Regions from separate parts of the Zhongshania aliphaticivorans genome, predicted to be linked through region 1. Evidence: predicted binding sites of a transcription regulator. Region 1 holds the regulator's gene; the other holds the start of a gene.
The links. Region 1 encodes FliA, which starts transcription of late flagellar genes. Its sites were predicted from a motif close to TAAAGTTATNNNNNNNNCGGCCGATANCC; they were not measured.
Positions count from the first base shown of each region.

Region 1 (14,745 bases):
ATTTCAGCAGGCCTATCAAGCCGCTGCTCAGGCCACCAGCATTGCCAATGATTTATTTCAGAACCTGATGAGTGCGTTTCGTTAAATAAGGCGCTAATGCCTCACTAAATGAGGCCAGACGCAGTGTAGCGGATATGACACAGAGAGTAGACGTATGAGAATCTCCACCAGTCAGCTATATGCCAATGGGGTTAATAGCATGTTGAGCCAGCAGGCCAAACTGTCTAAAACCCAGTTGCAGGTTGCCACCGGCCAAAAAATTCTCACCCCCTCCGACGACCCCGTTGGTAGCGTGCGCAGTCTTGAGTTGACCCGGGCCAAAGAAAAAACCGAACAATACGAGCGCAATGGCAACCTCCTCGACAGTAGGCTGCGTTTAGAAGAGAGTATTGTGAGTAATAGTGTCGACGTTTTGCAGCGGGTGCGGGAGTTGTCGGTGCAAGCCAATAACGCCACTCAGAGCAATGAGTCGCGTCAGTCCATTGCCTTTGAACTGCGTCAACAGCTCGATAATTTACTCAGCTATGCCAACACTAAAGACAGCAGCGGTCATTTTATCTTCGCCGGCTACCAAGAGGGTAGTTCACCCTTTTCCAAAACGGCGGGAGGTTATGTGTATAACGGCGACGATGGTCAGCGTCAATTGCAAGTTGGCCCCGCGCGCAGTCTGCCAGATGGCGACCCCGGCTCAGAAGTGTTTATGAATATCCTTAATGGCAATGGCAAATTTCAAACCGGAAGTAACCCTGCCAATACAGGGAGCGCAGTGATTGACGCTGGTAGCGTCACCGACCTGGGGCAGTTTAATCGCGAAACCTTTACCGTTCGTTTTACCAGCTCAAGTCAATACGAGGTGCTTAATGCTGGCGGCGCCGTGGTCAGCAGTGCGGCCTACCAAGATGGTGGTGATATTAGCGTAGGCGGGATGTCGGTTAAAATTAAAGGACCTGCGGCTGCCGGTGACGAATTCACCATCGCGCCCGCCCAGCGCCAAGATTTGTTTTCCATGGTCGAGGCGCTGGCAGTCTCTCTAGAAACACCGCGCAATAGCAATAGTGGTCGCGCCTTGCAAAACAGTGAAATTAATACCGCGATTAGCAATATCGATCAGGCGATGGATCACTTGATTAACAAGCAAACCGGCATAGGCTCGCGCCTGCAGTCACTCGAGCGGCAAACCGATATTAATGCTGGCGCCAGCCTGCAAATCGCCGAGAATCTAAGCTTAGTGAATGACCTAGACTATGCGGAAGCTATTTCACGCTTCAGCCAGCAGCAAGCGGCATTGCAGGCCGCCCAGCAAGCGTTTAGTAAGGTACAGGGCTTGTCCTTGTTTAATTACTTGTAGAGGCTAACGGTCAGCATCCCGGTCGAGATGTTTGAAGGACGACGCTAAGTAGGGTCTGGCCAATACTGCTTTTGGAATTATATCTGCGTTCGCTAGCATTAATACGTAAGTGACAGGTCTGCCCCTGCTGAGATGGACCCTTGCCTTCGCAGGGGTGACCGGTTTCGTTGTGGCTGCCTAGGCGAGAATTCGTCGCAATGGGCGTGACCTTCACTCTGTTACTTGACTGGACCCCAGCTTTCGCAGGGTGACCGGTTTTGTTGTGGCTGCCTAGGCGAGAATTCGTCGCAATGGGCGCGACCTTCACTCTGTTACTTGACTGGGCTCCAGCTTTTGCAGGGGTGACCGGTTTAGTCGTGGCTGTCTGGGAGCGGCTTTCACGCTGTTGTTTGAATATACTGCTTAGTAGCGCTTTTCCTCCTATATCGCAAGTTGGCCCTGTTGTTGCAATTACTCCCGGTAACGACGAAATTTTGGCGCTTTTGCGCGCTGAGAAATCCATCTTAAAGAGAGTGGGTATGGCAGCAGCGACACAAACTATTGCAAGGAATGGCTGGCTGGAGAAAGTTGCCAGTAGTGGCGTTGGCGTGCTCGTCATGCTTATTGCGTGCCTCGGGATGCTGGTTATCCCAATGCCGCCATTTCTGCTCGATTTACTGTTTACCTTCAATATTGCCCTGTCGCTCGTCATTATTCTGGCGGTGATTTACGTCGAACGGCCCATTGATTTTTCGGTATTCCCGACGGTATTGCTGCTCGCGACCTTGTTGCGCTTGTCACTGAATGTCGCCTCAACTCGAGTGGTATTGCTCGAAGGCCACACTGGTCCCGGCGCGGCGGGTAAAGTAATTGAGTCCTTTGGTGAATTTGTTATTGGCGGCAATTATGTTGTCGGTATTGTCGTTTTCATTATCTTGGTTGTTATTAATTTTGTGGTGGTCACCAAGGGCGCGGGCCGTGTGTCAGAAGTCACCGCCAGATTTACCCTAGACGCGATGCCCGGTAAGCAAATGGCTATCGACTCGGATTTAAATGCGGGGCTATTAAATCAGGAAGAGGCTAGTCGGCGTCGGGAAGAAGTGCGCACTGAAGCGGATTTCTACGGCTCTATGGACGGTGCCAGCAAGTTTGTGCGCGGCGACGCCGTTGCTGGCATTATGATTCTGTTCATCAATGTTATCGGTGGCCTGGGTGTGGGCATGAGCCAGCATGGTCTGAGCTTTGATCAGGCCATGCATAATTATACCTTGTTGACGATTGGTGACGGTTTGGTGGCGCAGCTACCGTCCTTGCTGCTGTCGACCGCCGTGGCGATTATTGTTACTCGTATTTCGCGTCCCCAGAATATGGGCGAGCAGATGGCTAGCCAGATGTTTGCCAATCCCAATGTCTTGTATTTGTCGGCGACCTTAATGGCCTTAATTGGCGTTATTCCCGGTATGCCTAATTTGGTGTTTTTAATGCTCGCTGCAGCTTGTGGTGGCAGCGGCTGGTGGCTGCAAAATAAGAAGAAAAATGCCCAGGAATTTGTAGCCGACGAGGAGTCGGGTGAAGACGTGGCAGCGGCGCCCCGCGAACCCAGCGAATTGAGCTGGGATGAAGTGACGCATATGGACGTGGTGAGCCTGGAAGTGGGCTATCGCCTAATTCCCTTGGTAGACCGCAATCAAGGCGGGGAATTAATCGGCCGGATTACTGGGGTACGTAAAAAACTCTCTAAGGATTTGGGCTTTCTGATTCAACCGGTTCACATCCGCGATAATTTGGAGCTGTCACCAGGAAGTTACCGCATTCAGCTATTGGGCGACACCATTGCCCAGGGCGATATTCAGGTTGGCAAAGACTTGGCAATTAATCCCGGCGGCGCTCAGCCCGGCTTACGGGGCGCGACCACGAAAGACCCGGCCTTTGGTATGGAGGCAATTTGGATTGACTCTAGTCAGCGCGATCAGGCGCAAACCATGGGTTATACGGTGGTTGATCCCTGTACGGTTATCGCTACTCATCTCAGTCAAGTGATTAAACAGCACGCGCACGAATTATTGGGGCATGAAGAGGTGCAACAGCTCTTAGATAGATTAGCCAAAACGGATCCTCGCTTGGTAGAGAATGTAGTGCCCAAACAATTGCCGCTCAGTATTGTGGTTAGGGTTCTGCAGAACTTGCTAAAAGAGGGGGTTTCGATCCGCAGTATACGAATGATCGCCGAAAGTTTGGCGGAGCAGGCACCGCGTAGCAAGAACCCTGACGAATTATTGGAGGGTGTTCGAGTGGCTTTGGGGCGAATGATTGTTCAAGAAATCAATGGCTTAGATGATGAATTGCCGGTTTCTGCGCTGGATGCTGATCTGGAACAGTTGTTGCAAGATATGCTCAGAGGCAGTTCTGGTGCGGTTGGTTTGGAGCCCGGTATTGCGGAGCGATTACAAAATGAATTGGCCGATTTCAGCCATCGTCAGGAGTTATCAGGTCAGCCTGCGGTAGTGCTGGTGTCACCGTCGATACGGGCTTGGTTATCGCGCTTTACCCGGCGTAGTGTTCCTGGCTTATCGGTGTTGTCGTATAACGAGGTACCAGATAGCAAGCAGGTGCGTTTGCTGTCTACCATTGGGCAACAGGCGCGCTTAGCGTAAAACGCGGCTTGTAGGAGAATGAGTATGCAAGTAAAGAAATATCGTGCTGCCGACAGCCAGCAAGCCATGCGCTTAGTGCGAGCTGCCCACGGCCCAGATGCGGTTATTCTGGATTTTCATACTATAGATGGCGGGGTCGAGGTGGTTGTAAGCCTTGATGACAGCAGCGATTCTATGATGGCGCCGTCGCAAAATATGCCGACTGAAACTGCCGCGCAGCAGATGGCCAGACAAATTACCCAACAGTTTGCACCGGCGCAGGCCCCAGCGCCACGCCGAGAGCGCACGGCGCTCGATGCCTTATTTGATCGCCAAAAGAAGGCGACAGCATCGGCCGAGCTGCCGATGGCTGAACGCCAAAATCTTGGCGTGAGTGCACCCCAGCATCACCAAAGTGAGACCACTGCGCCGCAAGCGAGTCAGAGTCCCCAGCTGGCGTGGTCGCAAAAAGATGAATTACTTACCCTTAAACAAGAATTGTCGTCGATGAAATCCATGCTGATGGATCAGCTCAAGGGTCACAATTGGCAGCAAGCCAGTTATAAGGCGCCAGAGCAGCGTGAGTTGAACACTTATTTGGCCAGTTTGGATTTAGACCCCAGCTTAGGGCGTCGCTTATGCGCAGAGATACCGGGGGACGAGAGCGATGCGCTACAGCGTGAAATTCTCAAAATGCTGCTAATCAAACAGCTGCCAACCATGACGCCAGCCAGCGCCGGTGCAGTGTGCCTGGTAGGCCCCCAAGGCGCAGGTAAAACCACAACCATCGCTAAAATAGCCGCCCAGCACGTCTTAACTCATGGTCGCGACGGCATTGCGATATTGACGACGGATGTCGCTAGAGTGGGCGCCCAGGAGCAGCTTCGAGCCTATGGTCGTATTTTGCAAATTCCAGTGCATACGGCAGTCGACCTCGAAGAGGCGGTTAAAACCTATCGCATTTTGCGCAAGAAAAAATTGGTTTTGATCGATACCGCCGGCATGTCCTTTCGCGACAGCCGAGGTATAAATGAATTGCAGCAATTGACTGGGGCTATGCAAGATGTGCAAGTGTTTGTCACCGTGCCAGCCGACGCAGAGGCCTATGTGCAAAGCGAGATAATTGATGCCTATGCGCCACTGGCACCACTGGGCGCAATTGTGACGCGCATCGATGAGGCTATGCGCTTGGGGGGGGTGATTTCAAACTTGATTCAACATCGCCTGCCGGTGGCGTGGTGTGCCAATGGCCCCAAAGTTCCACAAAATCTGTCTGCGGCGGATGGTGCTAAACTTGTGAACATGGCGGTGCGCATGGCGCGGGCCTTTGAGCTAAAGCGCGGGCCAGAAATTGAGCATCAACCTGCGCTCGCTGAGGCTGCTCAGCAAAACGCAAATATTGCGCCAATGGCTGTGCGGGGTGGTTTGAGTTTACGGGTGTAACGGCGCCCGACAGATGTGCTTGGAAATTCAGGTTTAGTGCGGGCTTATGCGTAGAGTATTTTTGCCGGTACGGGCCTAAAATAAGCTGCGATGTTGTTTACGGGAGAATGATAATTAGATGAGCGCAGTAAAAGTAATAGCGGTAAGCAGTGGTAAGGGTGGGGTGGGTAAAACCAATGTTTCGGTTAATCTAGCCTGTCAATTAGCGCGTCGTGGCCGCCGTGTACTGTTGATGGACGCAGACCTAGGTTTGGCAAACGTCGATATCATGCTGGGTTTGCGTCCGAAATGGAATTTGTCTCATGTGTTGGATGGCCAATGTGCAATTCAAGATATTCTCGTTCCAGGACCAGTGGGTATTACGATTATTCCGGCTGCGTCGGGAGTCAAGAAAATGGCAGATTTGGGTACCGACCAACACGCCGCCATTGTTCGTTCGCTCAGTGAATTAAAGGACGATTACGACGTATTAATCGTCGATACTGCCGCTGGTATTTCCGATAGCGTAGTGACTTTTTGTCGCGCCAGCCAATATGTCATGGTGGTTGTTACTGATGAGCTAACGTCCATGGCCGACGCCTACGCGCTGATTAAAGTTATGAATCGTGACGCGGGTATTCGGCGGTTTAAAGTATTGCGCAATATGGTGGACAGTCATGATCAAGCCCGCGATGGCTTTGAGCGACTTAACGAAGTGGCACGGCGTTTTTTAGACGTTAGTCTAGAGTTTGCCGGGTTTATTCCTCGCGACCCCTATTTAATAAAGGCCGACTCACGGCAACAGGCCGTGAGTGACTTGTATCCTGGTGCTGAATCTTCACTCGCCTTTCGCAAGTTGGCGGAGACCGTCGATAAGTGGGAGGGGCCCGCCGGACCGAGTGGCAATATTGAATTTTTTGTTGACCGAATGTTTGGTAATGCAAGTACTGCAGAGTCTACGGCGGGAGTGCCAATGTGAACGGTCACGCCGCTTACCTCGATGTTCAAAACGGCAGTCGCGAAGACCTCGTTAGCCGACATGCGCCTTTGGTAAAGCGGATTGCCTATCATTTGGTTAGCCGTCTGCCCGCCAGTGTTGAGGTAGACGATTTGATTCAGGCCGGGATGATCGGTTTACTCGAGGCGGGTAGCCACTATCAGGCCGATAAAGGCGCGAGTTTCGAAACCTACGCCAGTATTCGTATTCGCGGTGCCATGATTGACCAAATGCGCCAGAGCGGCTGGGCGCCGCGCTCAGTAACTCGCCAGTTGCGCGAAATGACCGAGGCGGTGCGCCGCACCGAGGCTCGTCTAGGGCGCGAAGCGGGAAGCGCAGATATTGCTGCAGAAATGGGGGTTTCCCTCAATGAATACCATGAACTGTTACGCGATACCAGCTCAGTACGCTTATTTAGTTTGGAGCAAGTTGGCGAAGGCGAGCAGGAACCCGCTGACATCGGCGGCGGTGACGATCGCTACGCCCCACTAGAAAATGTATTAGAAGATGATTTTCAGAAGGCCCTCGCGACCCATATTAATAGCCTGCCCGAGCGCGAAAAGCTGGTCATGGCGCTGTATTACGACAGTGGTTTAAACCTCAAAGAAGTCGGTGAGGTTATGGACGTTAGCGAGTCACGGGTATGTCAGATTCATAGCCAAGCGATAGTGCGCTTAAAAAGTCGACTTACCGACTGGACGGCAAGCTAGCCTTGCGGAGTGAATATTATGGATACGAATCATCAGTTTTCCGCTTTAATTGGTAATTGGTTTGGTAGCTTGGGCGAGGCGTCGCTGCTCGGCTTGCTGCTGAGTGTCGTCGGTGTGGGTTTATTATTATTTGCACTGAAATCTCGGCGAACCAGCACCGAAGACGGCCCGCAAGCGCCGACGGCGGATGATAAAATTGCCCAGCTTGAGAAAAAAATTGAGTTTCAAAACTCTGCGATGAGCCTATTGGGTGAGCGCGTTACCGCGCTAGAGGAATACCTGGAAATGATCGGCTCTCGTCAACAGCGTCAAGATGCTGACAAAAAAGATGTACGCTTTTACCAGCAGGCCATTGGCCTTGCGGATACAGGCCTTAGCGCCCAAGAACTTGCTCAGCGCTGCGGTATTTCTGCGTCAGAAGCGGATTTGATTACGATGCTGTATCAGAAGGCGCATTGAGTTTGTGAGTCGGACGTCTGGCGTCGGAAGTCTGACGCTAAAAAGGCAATTCACTTCCATCATACTTCAATTTTTTGACTTTCGTCCGACGTCAGACGCCGGACATCCGACCCGCTTTTAAGCGGCTTTTGCTTGCTCCACTGCCTGACTCGCTGCACTTAGCACTGCCTGCAATGACGCGGTAACCACATCGCGGTGCATGGCGACGCCAATGTAGCGCTGATTATTGATCGACAGATGTACATAGGCTACAGCCTGAGAGGCGGTGCCGGTGTCTAGTGCGTGTTCGCGGTAGTCGAGCACTTCTACTTTGTCGCCAAATTCCTGCTGCCAGGCGTTGACCAGCGCGCTGATCGCGCCATCGCCGTGGCCTTGTAATGCGATTTCTTTGCCTTGGTATTTAAAGCTCAGGCTCAATTGATCTTGGCCGTGGTTTTCGGCATTGTTTTGGCTAATGGCGAAATGACTTAATTCGGTGTCGCGCGCTGTTTGCAGATAGTGTTCGTCGAACAGTTCCCATATTTGCTTGGCGCTAACTTCACCGGCAATTTCCTCGGCCTTAGCCTGTACTGCCCGACTGGCGTCGATTTGCAGCCAGCGCGGTAGTTGCAGTCCATAGTCGTTTTCCAGTACCCAGCTCACGCCGCCTTTACCTGATTGACTGTTAATGCGAATCACGGCTTCGTAGCTGCGCCCAAGGTCAGCGGGGTCTATTGGTAAATACGCGACTTGCCAGGGTTCGTTTTCGCTCTGCTTGCCTAGGCACTTGCGAATGGCATCTTGATGGCTACCTGAAAACGCAGTAAATACCAGCTCACCGGCATAGGGGTGGCGAGGGTGCAGGGGTATCGTTGTACAGTGCTCAACAACGGCAATGATCTCGTCCATGTCGGCTAAGTTCAGTTTTGGGTCTACGCCTTGGCTGTAAAGGTTCATGGCCATGGTGACAATATCCATATTGCCGGTGCGCTCGCCATTACCCAGTAGGGTGCCTTCAACTCGGTCGGCACCGGCCATGACCGCAAGCTCGCCGGCAGCAACGCCACAGCCGCGATCATTGTGGGTGTGAACCGACACGGTAATGTCTTTGCGATACTGCGTGTGGCGGCAAAACCATTCCACTTGGTCGGCAAATACGTTGGGGCTGGCGCACTCGACGGTGGCGGGCAGATTAATAATGATTGGCGCGCCGGTGTCACGCCACTCGGCGATAACCGCGTCACTGATTTCAACCGCAAAATCGACTTCGGTGCTGCTGAAGCTTTCTGGCGAGTATTGAAACGACCACTTTGTTTCGGGATTGCGCGCTGCATATTCTTTTACCCAGCGCGCGCCTTGTACGGCAATCGCCGTTATCCCGTCGCGTTCCAAGCCAAATACCCGCTCGCGCTGCACCGGGCTGGTGGAATTGTAAACGTGAATAATGGCTTGCTTTGCGCCTTTAAGAGCCTCGTAGCTGCGGGCGATTAATTCTTCCCTTGCCTGGGTTAAGACTTGAACCGTGACATTATCCGGAATGCGATCACCGTCAATTAGGGCGCGAACAAAGTCAAAATCGGGCTGAGAGGCGGCGGGAAAACCCACTTCAATTTGGGTGAAGCCGAGTTTGACCAGCAAATCCCACATCCGCAATTTTTGCTGTACCGTCATGGGTTCAACCAAGGCCTGGTTACCGTCACGAAGGTCCACAGAGCACCACTGGGGCGCTTGGCTGATGGTGTTGTTGGGCCACTGGCGGTCAGTCATGACAATTGCCGGTGTCGCGCGGTATTTGCGGTGGTTAAAGTCGGCCATGATGGATCTCTATTCCTTTAAGTAAGCGCGTGCGAAGATTTGGCTGCGAATGTTTTGGTATTGAAGCCCGGCGAGGCCGGGCGTTTTCATTCACTCTTGTGGTGTAAGAGCTTGGTCGCGTGTTCAGTTTGCGGGGTGTTGCAAGCTGGCTGGCGATAACTGTGAAGGGGTAACTTCACGGTTCCCAGTATAGAGATAGCGGCGCAGCAGGTGATTGCGAACTTAGTGTTAAAAAGACGTTTAATGTGCTAATAATTGCTGAGTTTTAATTTTTATTGGCATATTATGCTCATAAATACGGATGTGGTGATTTTATTGTGAAGTTAGACGCCTATGATAAGCGGATTTTAGAAGCCCTACAGGCCGATGGCCGACTCAGCAACCAAGAGCTAGCAGATCGCATTGGTTTGTCGCCGTCACCCTGTTTGCGACGGGTGCGTAGGCTAGAGGAGAGCGGGGTGCTGGCCGGTTATCGGGCCCTGCTCAATGCGCGAGCGCTCGGTCTGAATCTCATGGCGTTTATTCATATCAGTATGGACAGGCACACCCCTGAACGGTTTGAAAATTTTGAGCGCCATGTGGCCGCGTGTGCCGAGGTTTTAGAGTGCCATTTAATCACTGGCCAGGCGGCCGATTACCTGCTCAAAGTCATTGTGGCGGATATGGATGGCTTTCAGGCCTTGCTATTAAATAAGATTACTCGAATTGATGGTGTCACCGGCGTACACTCCAGTTTTGTTATGAAGTCGCCAGTGAGTAAGACTGCCTTACCCTTGCTGTAATGACGATTAACTCCGCCTGGGGCCTGTTTGCTGGCTATATAAGATAAGGCTGAAGGCGGCGCTGGGGTTGAACATACTGTTTGATTAATTCTAAGGAGCACAGAAATGGAACGAATTTTTGCAGCAAATCTTGATGAGATCGAAGAGGGCGCCTTCTTAAACAAAACCTTGGGCGGCGCCAAAGTATTGTTAACCAAAGTGAATGGCCAGATCTGCGCGGTAGAAAACCGCTGTCCACACCTTGGCTTGCCCTTGGGCAAAGGTAAAATTTGCGATGGCGCGGTGACCTGTCCGTTTCATGGTTCTAGCTTTAATTTACTAACAGGCGAAAATATCGACTGGACAAATGCCTTCATCGGCATGCCCATGCCGGGCTGGACGCATAAGTTAATCGCCCTTGGTAAAGCCCCAAAAGCCCTCAATACCTTTAAAGTAGAGTGCGAAGGCGAACAAGTTTTTGTGAATGTGTGAATTTCTTTAAGCGTGTAATTAAGGTCCTTCATGGCAGTAGAAATTGAAGTAGTCACCATCGCCCATGCGATTCAACAATCGGTTGCCCCGGTTTTTTTACTCGCGGGTATCGGCGGTATTCTCAATGTACTCACTAATCGTTTAGCGCGAATTATTGATCGCAGCCGTTCTTTGCATCATCGCCTGGAGTCACTTAGCGTTGAGCGCGGTGTGGCGGTGAACGAAGAATTAGCCATGCTAACGCGGCGCGCTCGCGTGGTACATCGCTCTATTGGCTTTAGTACCACCAGTGCTTTGTTGGTTTGTGTGGTCATTGCCATGTTGTTTATTAGCGCGGTAATGGAGTGGAATAGCAGCTTGGTGGTTGCGGCGCTATTCGTGTTTGCCATGGTATTTTTGATATTTGCGTTAACGGGATTTTTGCGCGAAATTCAGTTGGCAACACGGATTATGCTTAACGGGCCGTAAAGGGTAATACACCATGGTGTTTTAGGGAGGATAATCGCGGTGATTACATTATATGGATTTAAGCAAGCATTTGGCCTAGTCGATGCGAGCCCTTTTGTACTTAAGGTAGACGCCTTTTTAAGAATGGCGCAATTGCCCTATAAGCTGACATCATCAGTGGCTTATCTGCGCAAATCGCCCAAGGGCAAGTTGCCGTTTATTGAAGACGGCAATGCAAAAATTGGAGATTCGAGTTTTATCTTCGAGTACTTAAATCAAAAGCCTGAAGTGACCCTGAATGACTGGCTTAGCGCCGAGCAGCGCGCACAAGCCTACCTTATTGGCAAGTCGCTAGACGAAAACTTCTATTGGTGCTTGCTGTATTCCCGCTGGATATGTGACGACAATTGGCCGAAAACACGGCAAGTATTTTTTGGCCATTTGCCCTTTCCATTCAGCTCGATTGTACCGTTTGCGGTGCGCCGGGCAACGCGTTCAGCGCTTTATAAACAGGGTATGGGTAGGCACAGCGCCGCAGAAATTGAACATATTTTTAATCGTTCACTTGCAAGCTTATCGACCCTCTTAGGCGATAAGCGTTATATAATGGGCGAGCGGGTCTGCGAGCTCGATGCCACGGTATTTGGGATGCTAGCGCAGTTTATCTTGGCTGATGTTGATAGCCGCTTTAATACCATTGCACGTGGTTACCCTAATTTGCAGCGCTACTGCGACAACTTTGCCCAGCGCTATTATGGCGCTGCGGCGTAATCGCTTTTGTAAGCTCGGTTTTAAAGCCCCATCTTTGATCTAAATGTGTGCGAGCAATCTCATGAATATCGGTATCTATGTATACCCGAATGCCGAAGTATTGGATTTTGCCGGTCCCTTTGAAGTGTTTTCAACGGCCAATCGACTGGCTGAACGCAAAGACGCGATTAATGTCTTTTTAGTGAGTGAAAAGCCGGGCCTATTACTTGCAAGAGGTGGCTTGCAGATTACTCCCCATTACAGTTTTGCCGATCATCCCGATATCGATGTTTTGCTTGTTGTGGGTGGTGTTCACGACGAGGAGATGAGCAAGGCGCCGGTGTTGGCGTGGATTGCCGCCCAGTCGGCGAGTAGCAAAATTACTGCCTCGGTGTGCACCGGGGTATTTTTATTGGCGGGTGCGGGGGTGGTCACCGACCAACGAGTGACCACCCACTGGCAAGATATTGCCGATTTAAAAATGCAGTTTCCCGCCCTGCAGGTATGTGAGGGTGTGCGCTGGGTAGACTGTGGCGCGGTGGTAAGTTCGGCGGGTATTTCTGCGGGAATCGACATGAGCTTACACCTAGTGGCGCGATTGCGCAGCCTCGACCTAGCGCGGCAAACCGCAAAGCAGATGGAATTTGATTGGTCCGCAACCTAGCTAAATGACGGCCAGTCGACAAGGTTTTAAAATATCTTTTGGAGGTAAGCGTGGTAGCAAAAATAGTGGTTGTTGGCGGTGGTGCAGGTGGCTTGCCGCTGGTCACAAAATTAGGCCGCAGCTTGGGTAAACCCGGCAAAGCTGAAATTACCCTGGTCGACTGCGGCGCGAGTCATATCTGGAAGCCGCGTTTTCATGAGGTTGCCACCGGTGCAATAGACTCTGATCTCGATGCGGTGGATTATCGTGCCCACGCCTATCAAAACCATTATCACTTCGCGATGGGGCGGGTTATTGGTCTTGACCGGGAGCACAAAGAACTGATTTTAGATGAAATAGTCGGGCCGAGTGGTCGTGAGGTGCTGCCTGAACGGCGCATAAGCTACGATTATTTGGTGATCGCGGTTGGCAGTCTAGGCAATGACTTTAATACCCTTGGAGTGCGGGAACATTGTTTGTTCTTAGATACTCGCGTTCAGGCCGATCGTTTTCACGAGCGGTTTTTAAACCATTGCATGACCGCCAATTTTAATAATAGTGCTTTGTCTATCGCCATTGTCGGGGGCGGGGCGACTGGCGTTGAACTGGCCGCAGAAATTCACCATGCGGTGGCGCTGCTAAAGCTTTATGGTCATGAACAATTGGATCGCAGTCGCTTACAGGTACATGTTATTGAAGCAGGGCCGCGCATACTGCCCGCGCTCAAAGAAGAGATTGCCACCGCCGCGCAAACTGAGCTGGAAAAAATGGGGGTGAAAGTTCATACCAATACCAAGGTGAAAGCAGCGGATGCCAGCGGATTTGTTACCAGCGATGACAGCCGTATTGATGCCGATATTTTGGTGTGGGCTGCGGGTATTAAAGCGCCGGATATCCTCAGCACTTTAGAACTTGACGCTAATCGCATAAATCAATTGGTGGTAAATGAGCAGTTGCAAACTGCCGATCCGGCTGTTTTTGCGATAGGCGATTGCTGCGCCTGCGAACTCAGCCCAGGTAAAAATATTCCACCTAGAGCCCAGTCTGCTCAGCAGATGGCAATGCACATGGCCGCGAATCTAAAACGCACATTGGCCGGCCAGCCCTTGCAGGCATTTAAGTATCGCGATCACGGTTCGCTGGTGTCGCTGTCGAAGTATTCTGCGCTGGGAAATTTAATGGGGGGCGTGCGCGGCGGCAACTTCTTTATTGAGGGTTGGTTGGCGCGGATGATGTATATCAGTTTGTATCGTCTGCACCAAGCGGCCATATACGGTTGGGCGCGCACCTTAATGTTATTGTTGGCCGGTCGATTTAATCGCTTATTGCGGCCTCGGCTGAAACTGCATTGAGCAAAACCTAAGCTCAGACACGGCTGCAACTTTTCAGTATAGATTTGAAGAGTCGCAGCCGTTTTATATTATTCTCGCAGCAGTTTTGCCCGTCTTTTTGCCATTCTTCTTTCTGAATACATGTGTTTCATCATGACTCGCAGCAAACCTTTGTGGGTTGTGGGCTCGCGACCCTCCGCTAAATCGATAATTTGACGGTAGTACCATTGGGTGGCGGCGCCAAAGTTGAGCGTGCGAATTTTCTGGTTGCTACTTTTAGGGCCAAGCCAACCGGCGCCAAGCTGCAGTACAGCCTCCCAGTTTGGTAGACTGCTTTGTTCGCCCGCCAGCAGTGGCCTGATGTCTGCTTGGGAACACAGTGGCCGACCTACGCCGATAACATCGAGCGCGCCGCTGTCCAGCGATTGTTGCATGGCATCTCTACTACGAAAACCACCGGTAATGGCGAGGGGGATTTGGGTAACATTGCGAATTCCCTGAGCATATTTTAAAAAGTAGGCTTCGCGATGGCGGCTGGTGTCTGGCGCGTCTTCATCGCCTTGGTCTCCCATTAGCGCTAGCTTCTCGTAAGTCCCACCGGATACTTCTAATAAATCAATGCGCGCCTCCGAAAGCCATTGGGCGACGCGTAGGCTGTCTTCGTGGCTAAATCCGCCCTTGGAAAAATCGGCGGAGTTAAGTTTAACGGAAATGGCAAAGCGCGGACCAACTGCCGCGCGCACCGCAGCAACGGTCTCAAGAAGAAAGCGAGCGCGGTTTTCAAGTGAACCACCCCACTGGTCGTCTCGGGTATTGGCGATAGGCGATAGAAACTGGCTGATGAGGTAGCCGTGCGCTGCGTGTATTTGGACCCCGGTGAAGCCAGCGGCTTTTGCGCTAGCGGCAACATTCGCGTAGCGCTGAATGGTGTCGCGAATATCGGCCTCGGTCATGGGTTTGGGTCGGCCAAACATGCCAA
Region 1 is NZ_CP014544.1:1,346,056-1,360,800, forward strand. It holds gene flgK (flagellar hook-associated protein FlgK) at 1-85, shown strand, start outside; gene flgL (flagellar hook-associated protein FlgL) at 155-1,348, shown strand; gene flhA (flagellar biosynthesis protein FlhA) at 1,945-3,981, shown strand; gene flhF (flagellar biosynthesis GTPase FlhF) at 4,006-5,403, shown strand; gene AZF00_RS05945 (MinD/ParA family protein) at 5,522-6,361, shown strand; gene AZF00_RS05950 (RNA polymerase sigma factor FliA) at 6,358-7,089, shown strand; gene AZF00_RS05955 (DUF2802 domain-containing protein) at 7,108-7,548, shown strand; gene leuA (2-isopropylmalate synthase) at 7,666-9,342, opposite strand; gene AZF00_RS05965 (Lrp/AsnC family transcriptional regulator) at 9,660-10,124, shown strand; gene AZF00_RS05970 (Rieske (2Fe-2S) protein) at 10,230-10,595, shown strand; gene AZF00_RS05975 (DUF2721 domain-containing protein) at 10,626-11,063, shown strand; gene AZF00_RS05980 (glutathione S-transferase family protein) at 11,103-11,813, shown strand; gene AZF00_RS05985 (DJ-1/PfpI family protein) at 11,875-12,456, shown strand; gene AZF00_RS05990 (NAD(P)/FAD-dependent oxidoreductase) at 12,507-13,787, shown strand; gene AZF00_RS05995 (NADH:flavin oxidoreductase/NADH oxidase family protein) at 13,856-14,745, opposite strand, start outside.

Region 2 (14,745 bases), 2.0 Mb from region 1:
GCAAAAATGAAATACTGCCCGGCGCCATCATCACTTTTGTGTTTTTTGCGACGGTAGGCCTGTTATGCGGACCGACAATATTAGCCTTTGTCATGATCACTAGCCTGCTAGGACATACCAATTTAACCGCGGCAAACTATGTGGAGCACTACGGTCTACTGCGGCAAAAGCTGGACAATGGCCGCTACGAAACGCCACAACCGCAGCACTCTTGGAACCAAAACTCACTTATTTCTAACTTAATCACCTTTCAGCTTCAGCGCCATTCGGACCATCACGCCCACCCCAGCCGTCGCTATCAGTGCTTAAGACACTTCGAGAATGTGCCGCAGCTCCCCGCCGGCTATTACGCCATGTTTCTGCTCGCTTATATTCCACCGCTTTGGTTCCGAGTTATGGATAAAAAAGTACTCAACTGGGCGGAACACGATATCGACCGCATCAACGTTTTAGCCGGTAAGCGCGACTATTATCAGCATAAAATCACAGTGGCTGCGCAGGGCTAAATGTCGGCGCAAAAAAATGGCGGCCTATTTCAGCCGCCACATCCTTCCGTCTTTGAGTTGTCGTAAGCAAAGATCTTAGTGGCCCTGACTCACTCTAACCCGGGTATTCCACGATTGATTAGCATGACGGTCATCATTGCGATACTTCTTACCGTTATGGTCATCCCGACCATAACGATCGTGCTTATCATGCTTCTTAGCGTATTTGTTACTGTGCTTGCCGCCGTGGTGTTGCTCTACGTACTTCGGGTGCTTGCCGTAATAGCTTGAATGACGATCTCGGGTATATTGATTTTGGTAATACACATGCGCGTTACCATAGCGATGATGATCGTTACGTCGATATTCGACATGGTGTCCACAATGGCGGTCGTGAACATGGGCATGGCGCTTAGCGTACTTTCTCTCTGATTTGTGGGCGTCGTGGGCGGCATACAAGACTGCAGCGCCAATTAACACCGCGGCAGCTGTCTCCGCATGCTCAGCGTGAGCTTGCTTAGGCGTCACGGCAACCGCGACCGCAAGCAAGGCGGTGAGCAGCAGGTTACGGATTACACCGGGGTGTTCTACTTTTAGTGCCGTTGTATTTGTCATCATCAGTTCCTCCTGAATGTGCTTGTAAGGTATCAGGAGCTAGCTGAACGAAAGCTGAAGACCATGCGCAATCATAAAAAAAGGGCCGCCGTATGCCACGGCAGCCCTTTTCATTGGCTGGTATTGCCTTCAACCACTCTGAGATTCACAGCGCGTAAGTGCTTTTGAACGCGCTTGCGCAAAGCCCTGCAGCGGGAAGTTATCGCCCGTCACGGTGAAATACTGCGCGACGTCAGACGAGGTCATCATTAAATTGACGGAGCCAGCCGCTGTCATGAGCGCCAATAGCTCTGGGTTAGCAAAGGAATGACCAAATATTACTTGATGCTGATTACCCTTCAGCGGGCGGATCGAAATAACCTCAAGGGGGATATCCAAGGCGACGCCATCAAAATCCGCTGCGAGGGAAACCTTTTGACCGGCGAGCGACCAAATATTTGCGCTGTCGCTTGCCCAGCTAATGTACAGCTCATCAGCGCCACAGGTATTACTGTGTTTTAGCAAGCCAAATTGATTTGCACTGCCCTTTTGGCCATGCACACTGTAACCGGTCGACTTGGAGATTGCCTCTAACTCCCAGCCCGATGATGCATTCACCTGCACGCCAAAAGACAATACAACGGAGGCGACACCTACAGATACTAATTTACGAATAGTCATTACATCCACCTTATACTTTGCTACGTGTTTACCTTTGCTAGGGGTGCATTTAGCTATTAAAGTGGTTTGCATGCTATACGTAATATTCCTTTGCGAGATGTCAGTCACATTTCTAATGACGCAATTTAGCTTTTAAATTAAAAACTTACAACTCAATTCAATAATGAGGTTTCGCGCCCACCAATGGCAGCGCCCATTGCCGGGTCATGCTTGGCACCGCGCAATAGGAAGATTTCGACCCGCCGATTACGCGCTCGGCCTTCAGCCGTCTCATTGTCCGCAAGAGGCCTTGTTGCGGCGTGGGCCATAACCCGAAAGCGCTCATTCGGCTGACTGCTGGCCTCGATAATGCCCCGCAGAACGGTAGTCGCCCTTGCCGACGACAAATCCCAATTTGAATAATAGCGCTCGGTATGGATCGGCACGGTGTCGGTGTGTCCGGCAACCACAATCTCGCCCTTAATTTCATTTAGCAGGGTCCCTAATTTAGCCAGCACAGGCTCAAACCCCGGCGACAGATCGGCGCTTCCTGATGAGAACGAACCGCGCTCACGAATCCGAATTATAATGACTCGCTCACCGTCATCAACCACCTCAACAAGGCCTTCGCTGATTTCCACGGCAAGATGCGCTTTTACTTTTTCAAGGTCGTCATTCAGCGCCTCGTCGGCCTCAACCTTTACAAAGTCGCGCATTTCACGAATAGCTTCTTGGCGAACTTGATTTTCAGCGGTGGGTTTCGGCGCGCCAGGGCTGAACTCCCGGGCAATCATGCTGGTTCCTATCGGTGGTTTAAATGCAGGTATTTCCCGCTGCACCCCGAAAGCGTCCTTCATTGACCCCGACAATTCCTTAAACTTCTGCTTATCCATTTCTGAGAATGAAAACAGCAGAACAAAGAAGGCCAGTAGCAGCGACATCAAATCCGCAAAGGTGAGCACCCAAGCGGGCGCGCCAGCAGATACCTTCTTCGGCGCATCGTCCAGGTTCACTTAGGCTTCCTCAGGCTTGGGTTCGACTTCACGCTTATTGTCTGGCAAATAGGTTTGCAGCAAGGACTCCAGTACCCGAGGATTTATCCCTTCTTGTATGCCATCAACCGCCTCTAAAATCAGATGCCGATTACGACGTTCCTCGGCGGTGCGAAATGCCATTTTCTCGGCCATTGGCAGCGCCACCACATTTGCCAAAACGGCGCCGTAGAGCGTTGTTAACAAGGCCACGGCCATTGCCGGGCCCAGCGCCTTGGGGTCAGACATATTGGACATCATTTGCACTAGACCAACCAAGGTACCGATCATGCCCATGGCGGGCGCCGACTCGCCAAAGCCTTTAAAAACCGCCTCGCCCATTTCATGACGCTCAATAGTTTGGCTAATCTCCTTATTCAACACCCGGCGCACAAATTCAGGGTCGTGGCCGTCAATCGCCATCTGCACACCCTTATTGAGAAACTCATTGCTGATCTCTAGTGACTCCAAACCCAGCAAACCCTCTTTGCGAGCAACCCCGGCCATCGACATACACTCGGCAATAAGATCTTCAGAACTGGTGGGTTTGTGCACAAACGCCCGCGACGCCACCTTAAATGCGCCCATCGTTTGATCCAAGGGAAATTTAACCAAGTTCGCCAGCAAGCCCCCACCAACCACAATCAGTAAGCTTGGCGTATCGATAAATCCACTGGCGCTGCCCCCCATTACAATCGCGGTGACGATGACCCCGAGGGCACCCAACATGCCTAATAACGTTGCTATGTCCAAAGAAAACTCCGACTATCTTGGTCAGTGAATTGGTAAAAGCGCCGGGGTTTGCCATTCTCGGCCGCTAGTTCACCCATACGTAATGTTATTAACGGCAGCAGAGCATTTAACTTTATAGGGGATTCCCCTAGGGGCGCGTCATTCTGCTCATTTGAACAAGCCATTACGCCAGTAATCGCCACCATAGCCCGCCATACTCAGCGGCGTCCATAGCGGATTTCAACGATACAATTACTGTATATTCACCGTTTAATGACCCCGCTCCCCCAACCTACCTTAAGCGCGCAAGCGGCTGCCCCCTCTCCCCAGCACAAAAGACCATGGTATGCTTAGGGCTTACTATTCCCAGCCAATAAACCGCCATGTTAAATACTCAACAATCTGATTTCGGCCGCGGCCCGGCAATATGGCAAGCTGGCGGACACGGTGAAGAACCCCTTCACTTTGCCGCAGCCAATGGCTTTCCGGTGGCTAGCTACACGCCATTTCTCGCCCACTTCCAATCTGACTACCACATAATTGGTCTAGAAAATCGCGGTGTTTGGGACCACCAGCCGCCGCCTCGGGGCTTCTCGTGGCGCCAGCACGCCGACGATCTCATTGCATTTTTAGAGCACGCCCAAACTCGCCCTGTCATTGCCATGGGGCATTCTATTGGCGCCACAGTTTCGGCCTTAGCGGCCGCCAAACGTCCTGAGCTTTTTAAAGCGCTACTGATGTTTGACCCCGCCACCATCCCCGGCCGCTTTTTACCCGCCGTGGCAGCCATTGCCCCCACCGAACTGATGGGCCGATTAAATTTGGTGAAGCGCACCCAAAACCGCCAACAGCTGTGGCCGGACCGCCAGGCATTTATAGACTACCATCGCAACAAAGCGGCCTACCGACGCTTTTCAGCAGACGCGTTTAATGAATATGCCCAAGCAGGGCTCATTGAACAGGCCGACGGGCAGTATAAGCTGAGCTATAACCGCGAGTGGGAAGCGCACAATTTCAAACACACTTTTTCTCCCTGGCAGGCACTGCGCAATATTCAGGTGCCCACCCTGGTGCTTAGGGCTGAACACTCGTATTTGCACAAGGCCAAGGAGTTTGAGCGACGAGTAAAGCGACTATCGCCCTTTGTTAGTCACGGTGTTATTAAAGGCGCCGGACATATGGCCTTACAGGAAGACTGCGAGCAAGTGGTTAAACTCAGCCGAGATTGGTTGCAGTGCACCAAGCTGCTCCGCTCAGAAACCTAGCATATGCACGCGCCCCAAAACACCGTCAAATACTGGCTCAGTGCGGCGGCTGGCTTATTTCTTATGGTTAGCGGCGCCACCGTCTGGGGAGAAGCCGAGCAATGGCAGACCCTGAGCTTGGCGGGTAGTAAACTCGGCTACCGGCACCTGGAGCGTCACGTCACAAAAGACGAAATCATTAACAAAGAAACCTTGGTGATTACCCTTAGTCAGCCCGGCGCAGCTGATGCAACGACAACAACGGTATTAGAGTACCGAGAAAGCCCAGAGGGTGCGCCAATATCAATTAGCAAGCGTGTCAGCTCAGCCACGACCAATCACAATATGCGCGCAGTTGTAGACACGAACGTGCTGCACTTAATACAGAATGACCTTACCGGCAATACCACCGATTATGCGATACCCCAACCCTTCTTTTTACCCGAGGGTTTGCGTCAGGTTTTAGCAACCGGCGCAGGACAAACATCGCCATTCACCTATTTCACTTGGAATTTTAGCAGCCAACAATTTGAACAAATTCAACTGATCGTCAAACCCTATACCGCAGCGGACCAGCCCGCCTATGCCTGGCAAATTCAACGTCAGGTCATGACGAATCAAGCCCGCTACAGCGAAATTTTTACCGACACGGCATTTCGGCCATTAACTGAGATCAGTCGCTCCGGCGGCGACGAATTGCGCATTGAAAATTGCAGCTATGAATGTGCCACAGCGGATTTTCAGGCGGTTACCCATGTGTATCGTCAACTCATAGCCTCGCCCTATAAAATCAGTGACGCGGCGCTGCGGGGCAAAATTCGCTACCAGCTCCTCGGCGAATTTTCCGACACACCACCGAGCACCACTGAACAAACGGTAACCCCGATTAACGGCGGCGTAGAAATTACCGTTTGCACCGATTGTGCACCCGAAACTTCGCTCAGCCCAGCACTGCTCAACACCTACTTACAAACAAATTATTGGCTCGCCAGTGACAATGCCATTTTCCATACCACAGTTGACGATGTACTCGGCGAAAGGAACATAAGCCCAGCTGCAAAAATGCGTCGTCTCAGCCATTTTGTAAGTCGGCACATGAATAGTGAAGCCACCTATTCCGGCTACGCCACTGCTCTGGAGGCATACCACAGCAAACAAGGCGACTGCACTGAACACGCGCTTTTATTAGCGTCGCTTGCGCGTGCAGCCGGTATTCCAAGCCGTGTCGTATTTGGCTTAGCGTATAATAATGAGCGTTTTTTAGGCCGCAAATATGTGTTTGTTCCCCACGCCTGGGTGCAGGCTTGGACGGGAGAGCAGTGGCAGAGTTTCGATAGCGGCTTAGGTAGGTTTACTGCGGGTCATATTGCACTGGGTATTAGCAGCGGTGAACAAAGCGAAGTGTTAAAAATAAATGAAAAAATACATACACTACAAATAACATCTGCAATGCACATTAAACGTCGCTGAACAAAGCTCAACAACGTTTAATGTCGGCGTAATTGCACTACTCGTAGACGTAGGGCATGTCATCGAGGCTTTCGTCGCCCGCCACATCAATATCGGCAATCACTATCGTCGAGCTACCGCGCACGGCGCCAACTACAGTGACCTCTTCAAGCAACTGTACGGGCTCATCGGCCACCGATATTGTCGATAACAACATAGAAAGCGACACCAGCAATAACTGAACTGCCTTAACACCCACGCAATTTAAACGCATATACACTCCGTATTTGCAGATAATATTAAAATAAAAAGGCAGAAATCCAGCTGCCATGAAAGGACAAATTATCGTGCATAAATGTTACATAGTGATGACGCTAATATTACAAACGCTAATTATGTAGCAAAAAGTAAACTATTCTCTGCCGCCGAAGCGAGACCATTCAAAAAAGTATTACCGAACACCCCAGCATCCAAATGCTTATAGCGCTTAGCATTATAAAGCTCTGGCATAACATGATTCCCTTCTTGGACAAGCTGCCCCGCGCCAAACTATATTTTAATGGCACTATTAACCCGGCGATCAAAAGTATCTGATATAATGCGCGAATGGACGAAAAAATTGATGCAAGAAAATTATCCTTAGAAGTTCTTGAAGAAAAACGTCGACAGGCGCATCGACTTCGGAAACGCGGAATGACGAGAGCCGAGATTGGCGAAATAGTGGGCATTCACGCGGATACGATTGGTCGTTGGTTAAAGCGCGACAAGAATCAACTAGGATACGATAAGCCGGGGCGAAAAGCCGGTAGTGGGCGGCGGTTAACGGCTGAACAGGAACAGCATATTGAATCGGTGCTGATCGACAAAACGCCGGATCAATTAAAAATGCCCTATGCGTTGTGGACGCGGGAATCGGTTCGCGAACTGATCCTTAATTGCTATGGGCTGGCGCTACCCGTACGCACCGTTGGCGATTACCTAAAGCGCTGGGGCATGACACCGCAGAAGCCACAAAAGCGTGCGTATGAACAACGCGCGCCGGAAGTGAAAGCATGGCTAGAGGAAGAATATCCGGCGATAAAAGTGCAAGCGAAGCAGCAAAATGCCGAGATTTACTGGGGCGATGAGACTGGTCTGCGTAACGACTGCCAGCATGAGCGGGGCTATGCGCCCAAAGGAAAGACCCCAGTGATTCGTCTAAATGCCAAGCGTGAATCGTGCAACATGATTTCAGCAGTGACCAATCAGGGCAAAGTAAGATACCAGATATTTGAAGGCAACATGAATGCGGATAGACTGATTGATTTCATGATGCGATTGCTCAAAGATGCGAAGCGCAAAGTGTTTTTGATTCTGGATAATCTGCGGGTGCATCATGCCAAGCCGGTAAAAGAATGGTTAGAGGCGCACAAAAAAATGATTCAGGTATTTTATCTGCCAGCTTATTCGCCAGAACTAAATCCTGACGAGTATTTGAATTGTGACCTCAAGGGTGGTGTGCATAGTGGGCAGCCCGCACGCAATAAAGAGCAACTCAAACAGAAGGTATCGAAGCACATGCGTATGCTGCAACGGAAGCCACATCGTGTCCGCAAATATTTTAAGCACGAGAAAATTCGTTATGCCGCATAACAGATACCAAAATCCGCCGGGTTAATAATGAATGCGTTTCTTGCAAACGCCGGAGGATAAAACCGTGAGTATGTCTCCACGCATCGCCGCCCACCTCAATAAAATTGGGGTTAATTTTGACCTAGTCAGCCACGCCCATAGCCGCAATAGCATGCAAAGCGCACGCATGGCGAAACTACCGCCCTCGCAAATTGCCAAGGCAGTAATACTGCACGACGGCGACCGCTACCGCATGTGCGTGATTCCCGCAAACCATCGGCTCATACTCGAGCGCGTCAATGCCCACATGCACGGCAACTACCGCCTGGCAACGGAGCGCGAAGTCGCCATGCTTTTCGACGACTGTGAAATTGGCGCGGTTCCCGCTCTCGGCCAAGTCTATGGCCTGCCCGTTAGCTGGGAAGTCGAGTTCAATCACGCCAAAGACGTTTACCTCGAGAGCGGTGACCACGAACACTTAATCCATCTTCAGCACGGGGCATTTATGGAGCTGATGAATGGGCAGGATCATTTGTATATGAGCTGCCCACAAGACGATCGCTTCGGATCTATAGTTCACTAACACGTATTGACGCCCTCGCTGCCGCTATCCCGAGCGGGGCCGTTCTATGGTCCCGCACAGTCGCTATGCCCCCTACCAAGACGGCCTTCATAAAGCCCTTTGAAAATAACTACACTATGGTGTAAATTTATATTATGGTTACTTCAAGCCATATACGGAGAAGCGCCCAGTAATAGCGCTTCAGCAAGGTCGAAATTAAACCAGGATAAAAACCATAAATGGGGAGCAAAGATGCAAGATTTCACCGATAAAGTCGTTGTCGTTACCGGCAGCGCTAGCGGCATAGGCAAGGCACTGGCCAAGGCGTTTCTCGCTGGAGGCGCCAAGGTAGTGCTTTCTGATGTCGAAAAAACAGCATTGGATAAAACCGCCGCCGAGCTTAGTGCCAACGGCGGCGTGGTACGCGCCATTGTCACCGATGTATCAAAAGCGGAGTCGGTCACCGCCCTCGCCGATGCTGTGTTTGCGGAGTTTGGTGCCTGCCATATTCTTTGTAACAATGCCGGCGTTAGCGTTTCAAACTGCAATGTTTGGGACACCACCCCCAACGACTGGGCCTGGGTATTAGGGGTAAATTTACGGGGCGTTGCCCACGGTATTCAAGCATTTGTGGCGCGAATGATTGAGTCGGGCGAACCCGGCTTAATTATGAATACCTCGTCGGGCGATGGCGGCATATCCCCCCTCGCCGACCAGTCGGTATACGCCTGCAGCAAAGCCGGTGTGTCTATTATGACCGAATGCCTAAACGCCCAGCTTGTCGGCCAAAACACCAAGCTCCGCGCCTGTATTTTCTACCCTTCTGGCGGCATTTTGCCAACCGGAATTTGGACCACGCGCCGCAACCGTCCCGCCGAATTAGCGCGCGAGAAGCCAGCCCCCGCTGGCGGCGAAATGACCTTTGACGAATTCATGACGGGCATGAAAGAAATTGGCGTTGAACTGCCAGTTCAAGATTTAGATGAATTAGCGGCATTCGCCCTAGATGGAATACGCAAGGAAGATTTTGTCATTATGATTGGCCGCGAAACGATGGAAGCGACACTCGTAGCGCGCGCCAAAAAGCTGGCTAACGGCCAGTGCCCGATCGAACACGGTCTACACGGCTAAGACTGTGCCGGGCAATACTCTCTGGAGCATTGCCCGGCCGGTTTCACTGCTGTAGTTTAGGCTGCTGTCACCTCAAACCGGAGCGCCAAAATGAACAGCCCCCTCGCCGCATGGCACCAGGCTATTAGCGCTAAAGACGCCACCGCCCTAGACACCCTTCTCGCTGACACCGCAGTATTTCATTCACCCGTTGTGCATAGCCCGCAAGTGGGCAAAGACGTGACCAAGATGTATCTAAGCGCCGCCTTTCATGTTTTGGCCAACGACAGTTTTCACTATGTTCGCGAAGTCGTAGACGGCCAAAACGCCGTTCTCGAATTTGTTGTGGAAGTGGACGGCGTCACCGTAAACGGTGTCGACATGATTCACTGGGATGAAAACGGTAAGATTGCCGATTTTAAGGTGATGCTCAGACCCTACAAAGCAATCAATCTTATCAAAGATAAAATGCGGGCAATGCTAGAAAGCCTATAATCGCTTATTACAGCGCCTGCGCAGGTATATCCACAAGCTCCAGCACACCTGTATTTACCGGCAAGCTCGTCGGTAGGCTCAGCGAGCCAACAGTATCTAGCAGCGAACCACCAAGGACCACGCCCGCACCGGGCAGGCTCAGGGTATCATCGAGCAGACTACCACGGAGCATATCGCCGCCAACAACCAAACCAATATCGAGAAGCTCGCTACTACTGGGTACGATTCCGGCCACCACAGGCACCGTCTGCGCTGATAGCGATGAACTCGCCACCATAGCCACAAGAACGAGAGCGCAAGTATTAAGTGCGCGATATCCACCAAGTTTAAACATCTTCAACTCCAATTAGTCCCTGTGTGCACTGTATTTTCAGTCGGGCTCAAAATACCACAAAACCCGACTAAAAATCCCCTAGCTAGACACCGCCCAATGGTCCAGTAAGCGGCATGCCGTCGTTCAATTGCCTTAATAACAGGCATCAAACAGCGCCTGACGCCCCAAACCCCCTAGCCAGAAAGTCAACGAGTAGCTTAATTTTGGGCGACAAATGGCGATTATGGGGAAACAGCGCCCAAATGCCCTCCTCAGGCTCACGGTAGTGATCGAGTAGGCTAATCAAACGCCCCTCGTCGAGATAAGCTTGAACATAGTAGTCCGGCAATTGAATCACACCGAGGCCTTTTAAGGCGGCATCAACCAGCGCGTAACCACTATTACAGTGGATGCGACCCGACACCCGAACATTGCGAGATTTTCCGCCCTCCTCAAAACGCCAGAAATCCGACGCCCCCACCAAGCAATTATGCTGTTCCAACTCAGCCAGCGAGTGGGGAATACCGTAGCGATCTAAATATTCAGGCGCCGCGCAAACAAAGCGGGTGCGCGCCGCAAGCTTTCTGGCCATCATCGCCGAGTCACTTAAGTTACCAATGCGAATCGCCACGTCATATCCTTGGGTAACAAGGTCGTCAAGCTGATTGCTTAAATCACAGTGCAGCTCCAGCTCTGGGTAAAGTAACAGAAAGTCATTAACCAGCGGCATGACACTTTCCTCACCAAACGTGGTGGGTGCCGTCATCTTAATTTTACCCCGCGGCGTAGTTTGCAGGTCTAAAATCGCGCGCTCCGCCTCGTCAAGACCATCCATTAAACTGCGACAGTGCTGATAATAAACCCCGCCATTTTCAGTCATCACCACCTTACGGGTGCTGCGGAAAAACAATTTAGCCCCCAGACGATTCTCTAAAGCACTGATTTGTCGACTTACCTGCGCTACCGACACGGCCAAGCGTGCCGCCGCAGCGGTAAAGCTACCAGTCTCGGCCACCGCCACAAATTCAGCCACCCCCTGCCACTGAGTCATTATTACATTCTCGTAAAAGTGTTTTGCATATAACCGTAATTATCACTTATACAGAAACAATTACAATGGCACTCAGAAACCGACCACCACTTTCACGCTATTGAGAGAAATCGACATGTCTGAGCAATTTATTAAATCCAAAGCCGCTGTTGCTTGGGGCCCCGGCCAACCACTAAAAATTGAAGAAGTGGATGTCATGCTGCCCAAAGCGGGCGAAGTATTAATCAAGATTGTCGCTACAGGAGTATGCCATACGGATGCATTCACGCTCTCTGGCGATGACCCAGAGGGAATCTTCCCGGCGATTCTAGGTCACGAGGGTGGCGGTATCGTTGAGCAGATTGGTGAAGGCGTCACCAGCGTGAACGTCGGCGACCATGTCATCCCCCTCTACACGCCAGAGTGCGGCGAGTGCAAATTTTGCAAATCGGGCAAGACCAATCTCTGCCAGAAAATCCGTGAAACCCAAGGCAAGGGCCTGATGCCCGACGGCACCACCCGGTTTTACAAAGATGGCCAGCCAATTTACCACTATATGGGCTGCTCCACTTTCTCGGAATACACGGTATTGCCAGAAATATCCCTGGCCAAAGTTAACCCCGCGGCGCCCCTCGAAGAAGTCTGCCTACTTGGCTGTGGCGTCACCACGGGCATGGGCGCGGTCATGAATACTGCCAAGGTCAAAGAAGGCGACACCGTCGCTATTTTTGGTTTGGGCGGCATTGGGCTTTCTGCGGTCATTGGCGCGGTAATGGCCAAAGCCAGCCGCATCATTGCCATTGATATTAACGAGAGTAAGTTTGAGCTAGCTCGCAAGCTCGGCGCGTCCGACTGCATTAATCCCAAAAATTTCGACAAGCCAATCCAAGAAGTAATTGTGGAAATGACCGACGGCGGCGTCGATTATTCCTTCGAGTGCATTGGCAACGTCAATATTATGCGGTCGGCCCTAGAGTGCTGTCACAAGGGCTGGGGAGAGTCGATTATTATTGGCGTGGCCGGTGCTGGGCAAGAAATTTCAACCCGTCCCTTTCAATTGGTAACCGGTCGTGTCTGGCGCGGCACCGCCTTTGGCGGTGTGCGCGGTCGTTCAGAACTACCAGACTACGTTGAACGCTATTTAGCTGGGGAATTTAAGTTAAGTGACTTCATCACCCACACGATGCCGCTAGAGGACATTAACGAGGCCTTTGACCTAATGCACGAAGGCAAAAGTATCCGCTCGGTAATTCACTACTAAGCCAACACAGCCCATAAGGCGCACGGCTGCAAGGTCGTGCGAATCACCATGACCATTGAAAACATCAGCAGCAACAAGGTTTTCGGCGGCTGGCACAAGCAGTACCGCCACCGCTCCAGCACCCTAAATTGCGATATGCGCTTTGCGATATTTTTGCCGCCGCAAATCAACACTGGCGTAAAAGTGCCCGCTTTTTATTGGTTATCTGGCTTAACCTGCACCGACGAGAATTTTATGCAAAAAAGCGGCGCCCAGCGTATCGCCGCTGAACTCGGCATTGCCCTTATCGCGCCTGACACCAGTCCGCGCGGCGAAGACGTTGCCGACGACGACAGTTACGACCTCGGCAAAGGCGCAGGCTTTTACCTAAATGCCAGCCAAGCGCCGTGGAATCGTCATTTCCATATGTACGATTATATCGTTAAGGAACTGCCGGAACTCATTGAGCAGCATTTCCCCATCTCAACTCAGCGCGCTATTTCCGGTCATTCCATGGGTGGCCACGGCGCCTTGACCATCGCCCTAAAAAACCCGAAGCGCTACACCTCTGTGTCTGCGTTTAGCCCGATAAGCAATCCCATTAACTGTCCTTGGGGGCAAAAGGCCTTTAGCGCTTATTTAGGCAATGACAAAGACACCTGGAAAGCATACGACAGCTGCGAACTCATGGGCACGGCAACAGAGCGGCTCCCAACCCTCATCGATCAGGGCAATGATGACCAGTTTCTCAACGAGCAACTCAAACCCCATTTACTGGCGGCAGCGGCCAAGAAACGAGCCTATCCCTTGCAGCTGAACTATCACGACGGCTATGACCATAGTTATTATTTTATCGCCAGTTTTATAGAATCTCATTTACGCTTTCATCACCAGCACCTTTATTGCTAAGGTCTAAGCAGCTAAATAAATGACTGCTGAGCGTCCCCATCGGTTCACCGAATCGTGTCGTGGTGCGAAATGCAGTCTTTTACCTTCGAAGTTCCTTGAATTTAGCAGCACTTTCTAGGCAAATACCCGGCGCTCAAACATTCCAGACACTATACCTCCAGCAATACCGATTGACATTGGTGGCCTTTATTTCCGAAAAATGAAACTTTCTCACAAAGTTACACTCACAAAATTACGTGCAGGAGAAAATCGCAAAAAAAAGCAGGGAGCGCTTCCATTCACGAGTCGAAACCAATGTTTACTTAATGGGTATTGACGAAAAATTGGAGGAAATTATGCGTTTTGAATTAACGCCTAAGCTCAACAATATTATTAAATTTACAAGCCTAGGCCTCGGCATATCCTTAGTCAGCGCATGCAATGACTCATCCAACCATCCGGTGCCACCACATGCCGAAACGTCAACGGCAACATTCTCGGTAACCGACGCGCCTGTTGACGCCGTCGACGGCGTGAAACTTACCTTCAACCGCCTAGAACTTAAACACGCTGATGGCGATATAATTAAGCTCAATTTTAGCGAGCCGGTGGTTATCCCTAACTTGCTCAATCTAACGGGAAATATCGCTACACCAATCATTTCCGATGCGACCATACCAGCAGGTAACTACCAGTGGATCCGACTTTTCATTGAGGGCGGCTACCCCGATTCAACGGTGTCACCAAAACTGGGGAACGAAGCCGATCTATTTATTCCAGGTCAGCAGAACACGAGCAATGTAGAGCAATCACTATTATTAAATTCTGGATTTATAGCGCCAACCGGCGGTGAAGCGGCATTCACAATCGACTTTGTTTTGCGCAAAGCACTCACCAAACCGGCGAATGCAGATTACTACTTATTACGCCCCGCACTTCGGTTAGTGAATGACGCCGAAGTGGGCACTATTGCGGGTACAGTCGACTCAACCGTCATTGCCAGCAACGCGTGTAGTGATCTGAGCGGACACAGCGTCTATTTGTATGAGGGCGACATCAATTCAGCGAACCAAAGACCAGAAGACTTCTACGACCCCAGTATTGCGGCGGATCAAGCTAATGCCGAAACGGAAGCCGAGGTGGGTGATACAAGCGATTTAGCTAGACCGATTAGCAGTGCGGAAATCACTCAAAATGATAGTGGCGCCTATATCTTCAAAATCGGCTTTGTAGAGGCTACTGCTGCTGGCTACAGCGTCGCACTCACCTGCCAGTCTGCTTTCGACGAGCCAGACAGTGAC
Region 2 is NZ_CP014544.1:3,558,825-3,573,569, forward strand. It holds gene AZF00_RS15755 (alkane 1-monooxygenase) at 1-506, shown strand, start outside; gene AZF00_RS15760 (hypothetical protein) at 582-1,103, opposite strand; gene AZF00_RS15765 (hypothetical protein) at 1,230-1,760, opposite strand; gene AZF00_RS15770 (flagellar motor protein MotB) at 1,913-2,752, opposite strand; gene pomA (flagellar motor protein PomA) at 2,753-3,523, opposite strand; gene AZF00_RS15785 (alpha/beta fold hydrolase) at 3,886-4,767, shown strand; gene AZF00_RS15790 (transglutaminase-like domain-containing protein) at 4,771-6,216, shown strand; gene AZF00_RS15795 (hypothetical protein) at 6,254-6,469, opposite strand; gene AZF00_RS15800 (IS630 family transposase) at 6,802-7,827, shown strand; gene AZF00_RS15805 (aminoacyl-tRNA deacylase) at 7,898-8,389, shown strand; gene AZF00_RS15810 (SDR family NAD(P)-dependent oxidoreductase) at 8,621-9,499, shown strand; gene AZF00_RS15815 (nuclear transport factor 2 family protein) at 9,590-9,973, shown strand; gene AZF00_RS15820 (hypothetical protein) at 9,981-10,307, opposite strand; gene AZF00_RS15825 (LysR substrate-binding domain-containing protein) at 10,453-11,337, opposite strand; gene AZF00_RS15830 (S-(hydroxymethyl)glutathione dehydrogenase/class III alcohol dehydrogenase) at 11,453-12,577, shown strand; gene fghA (S-formylglutathione hydrolase) at 12,626-13,465, shown strand; gene AZF00_RS15840 (DUF4382 domain-containing protein) at 13,801-14,745, shown strand, end outside.
Region 2: pomA (flagellar motor protein PomA) is a predicted target of FliA. The motif match lies at 3,610-3,638, and genes of this name have one in related genera.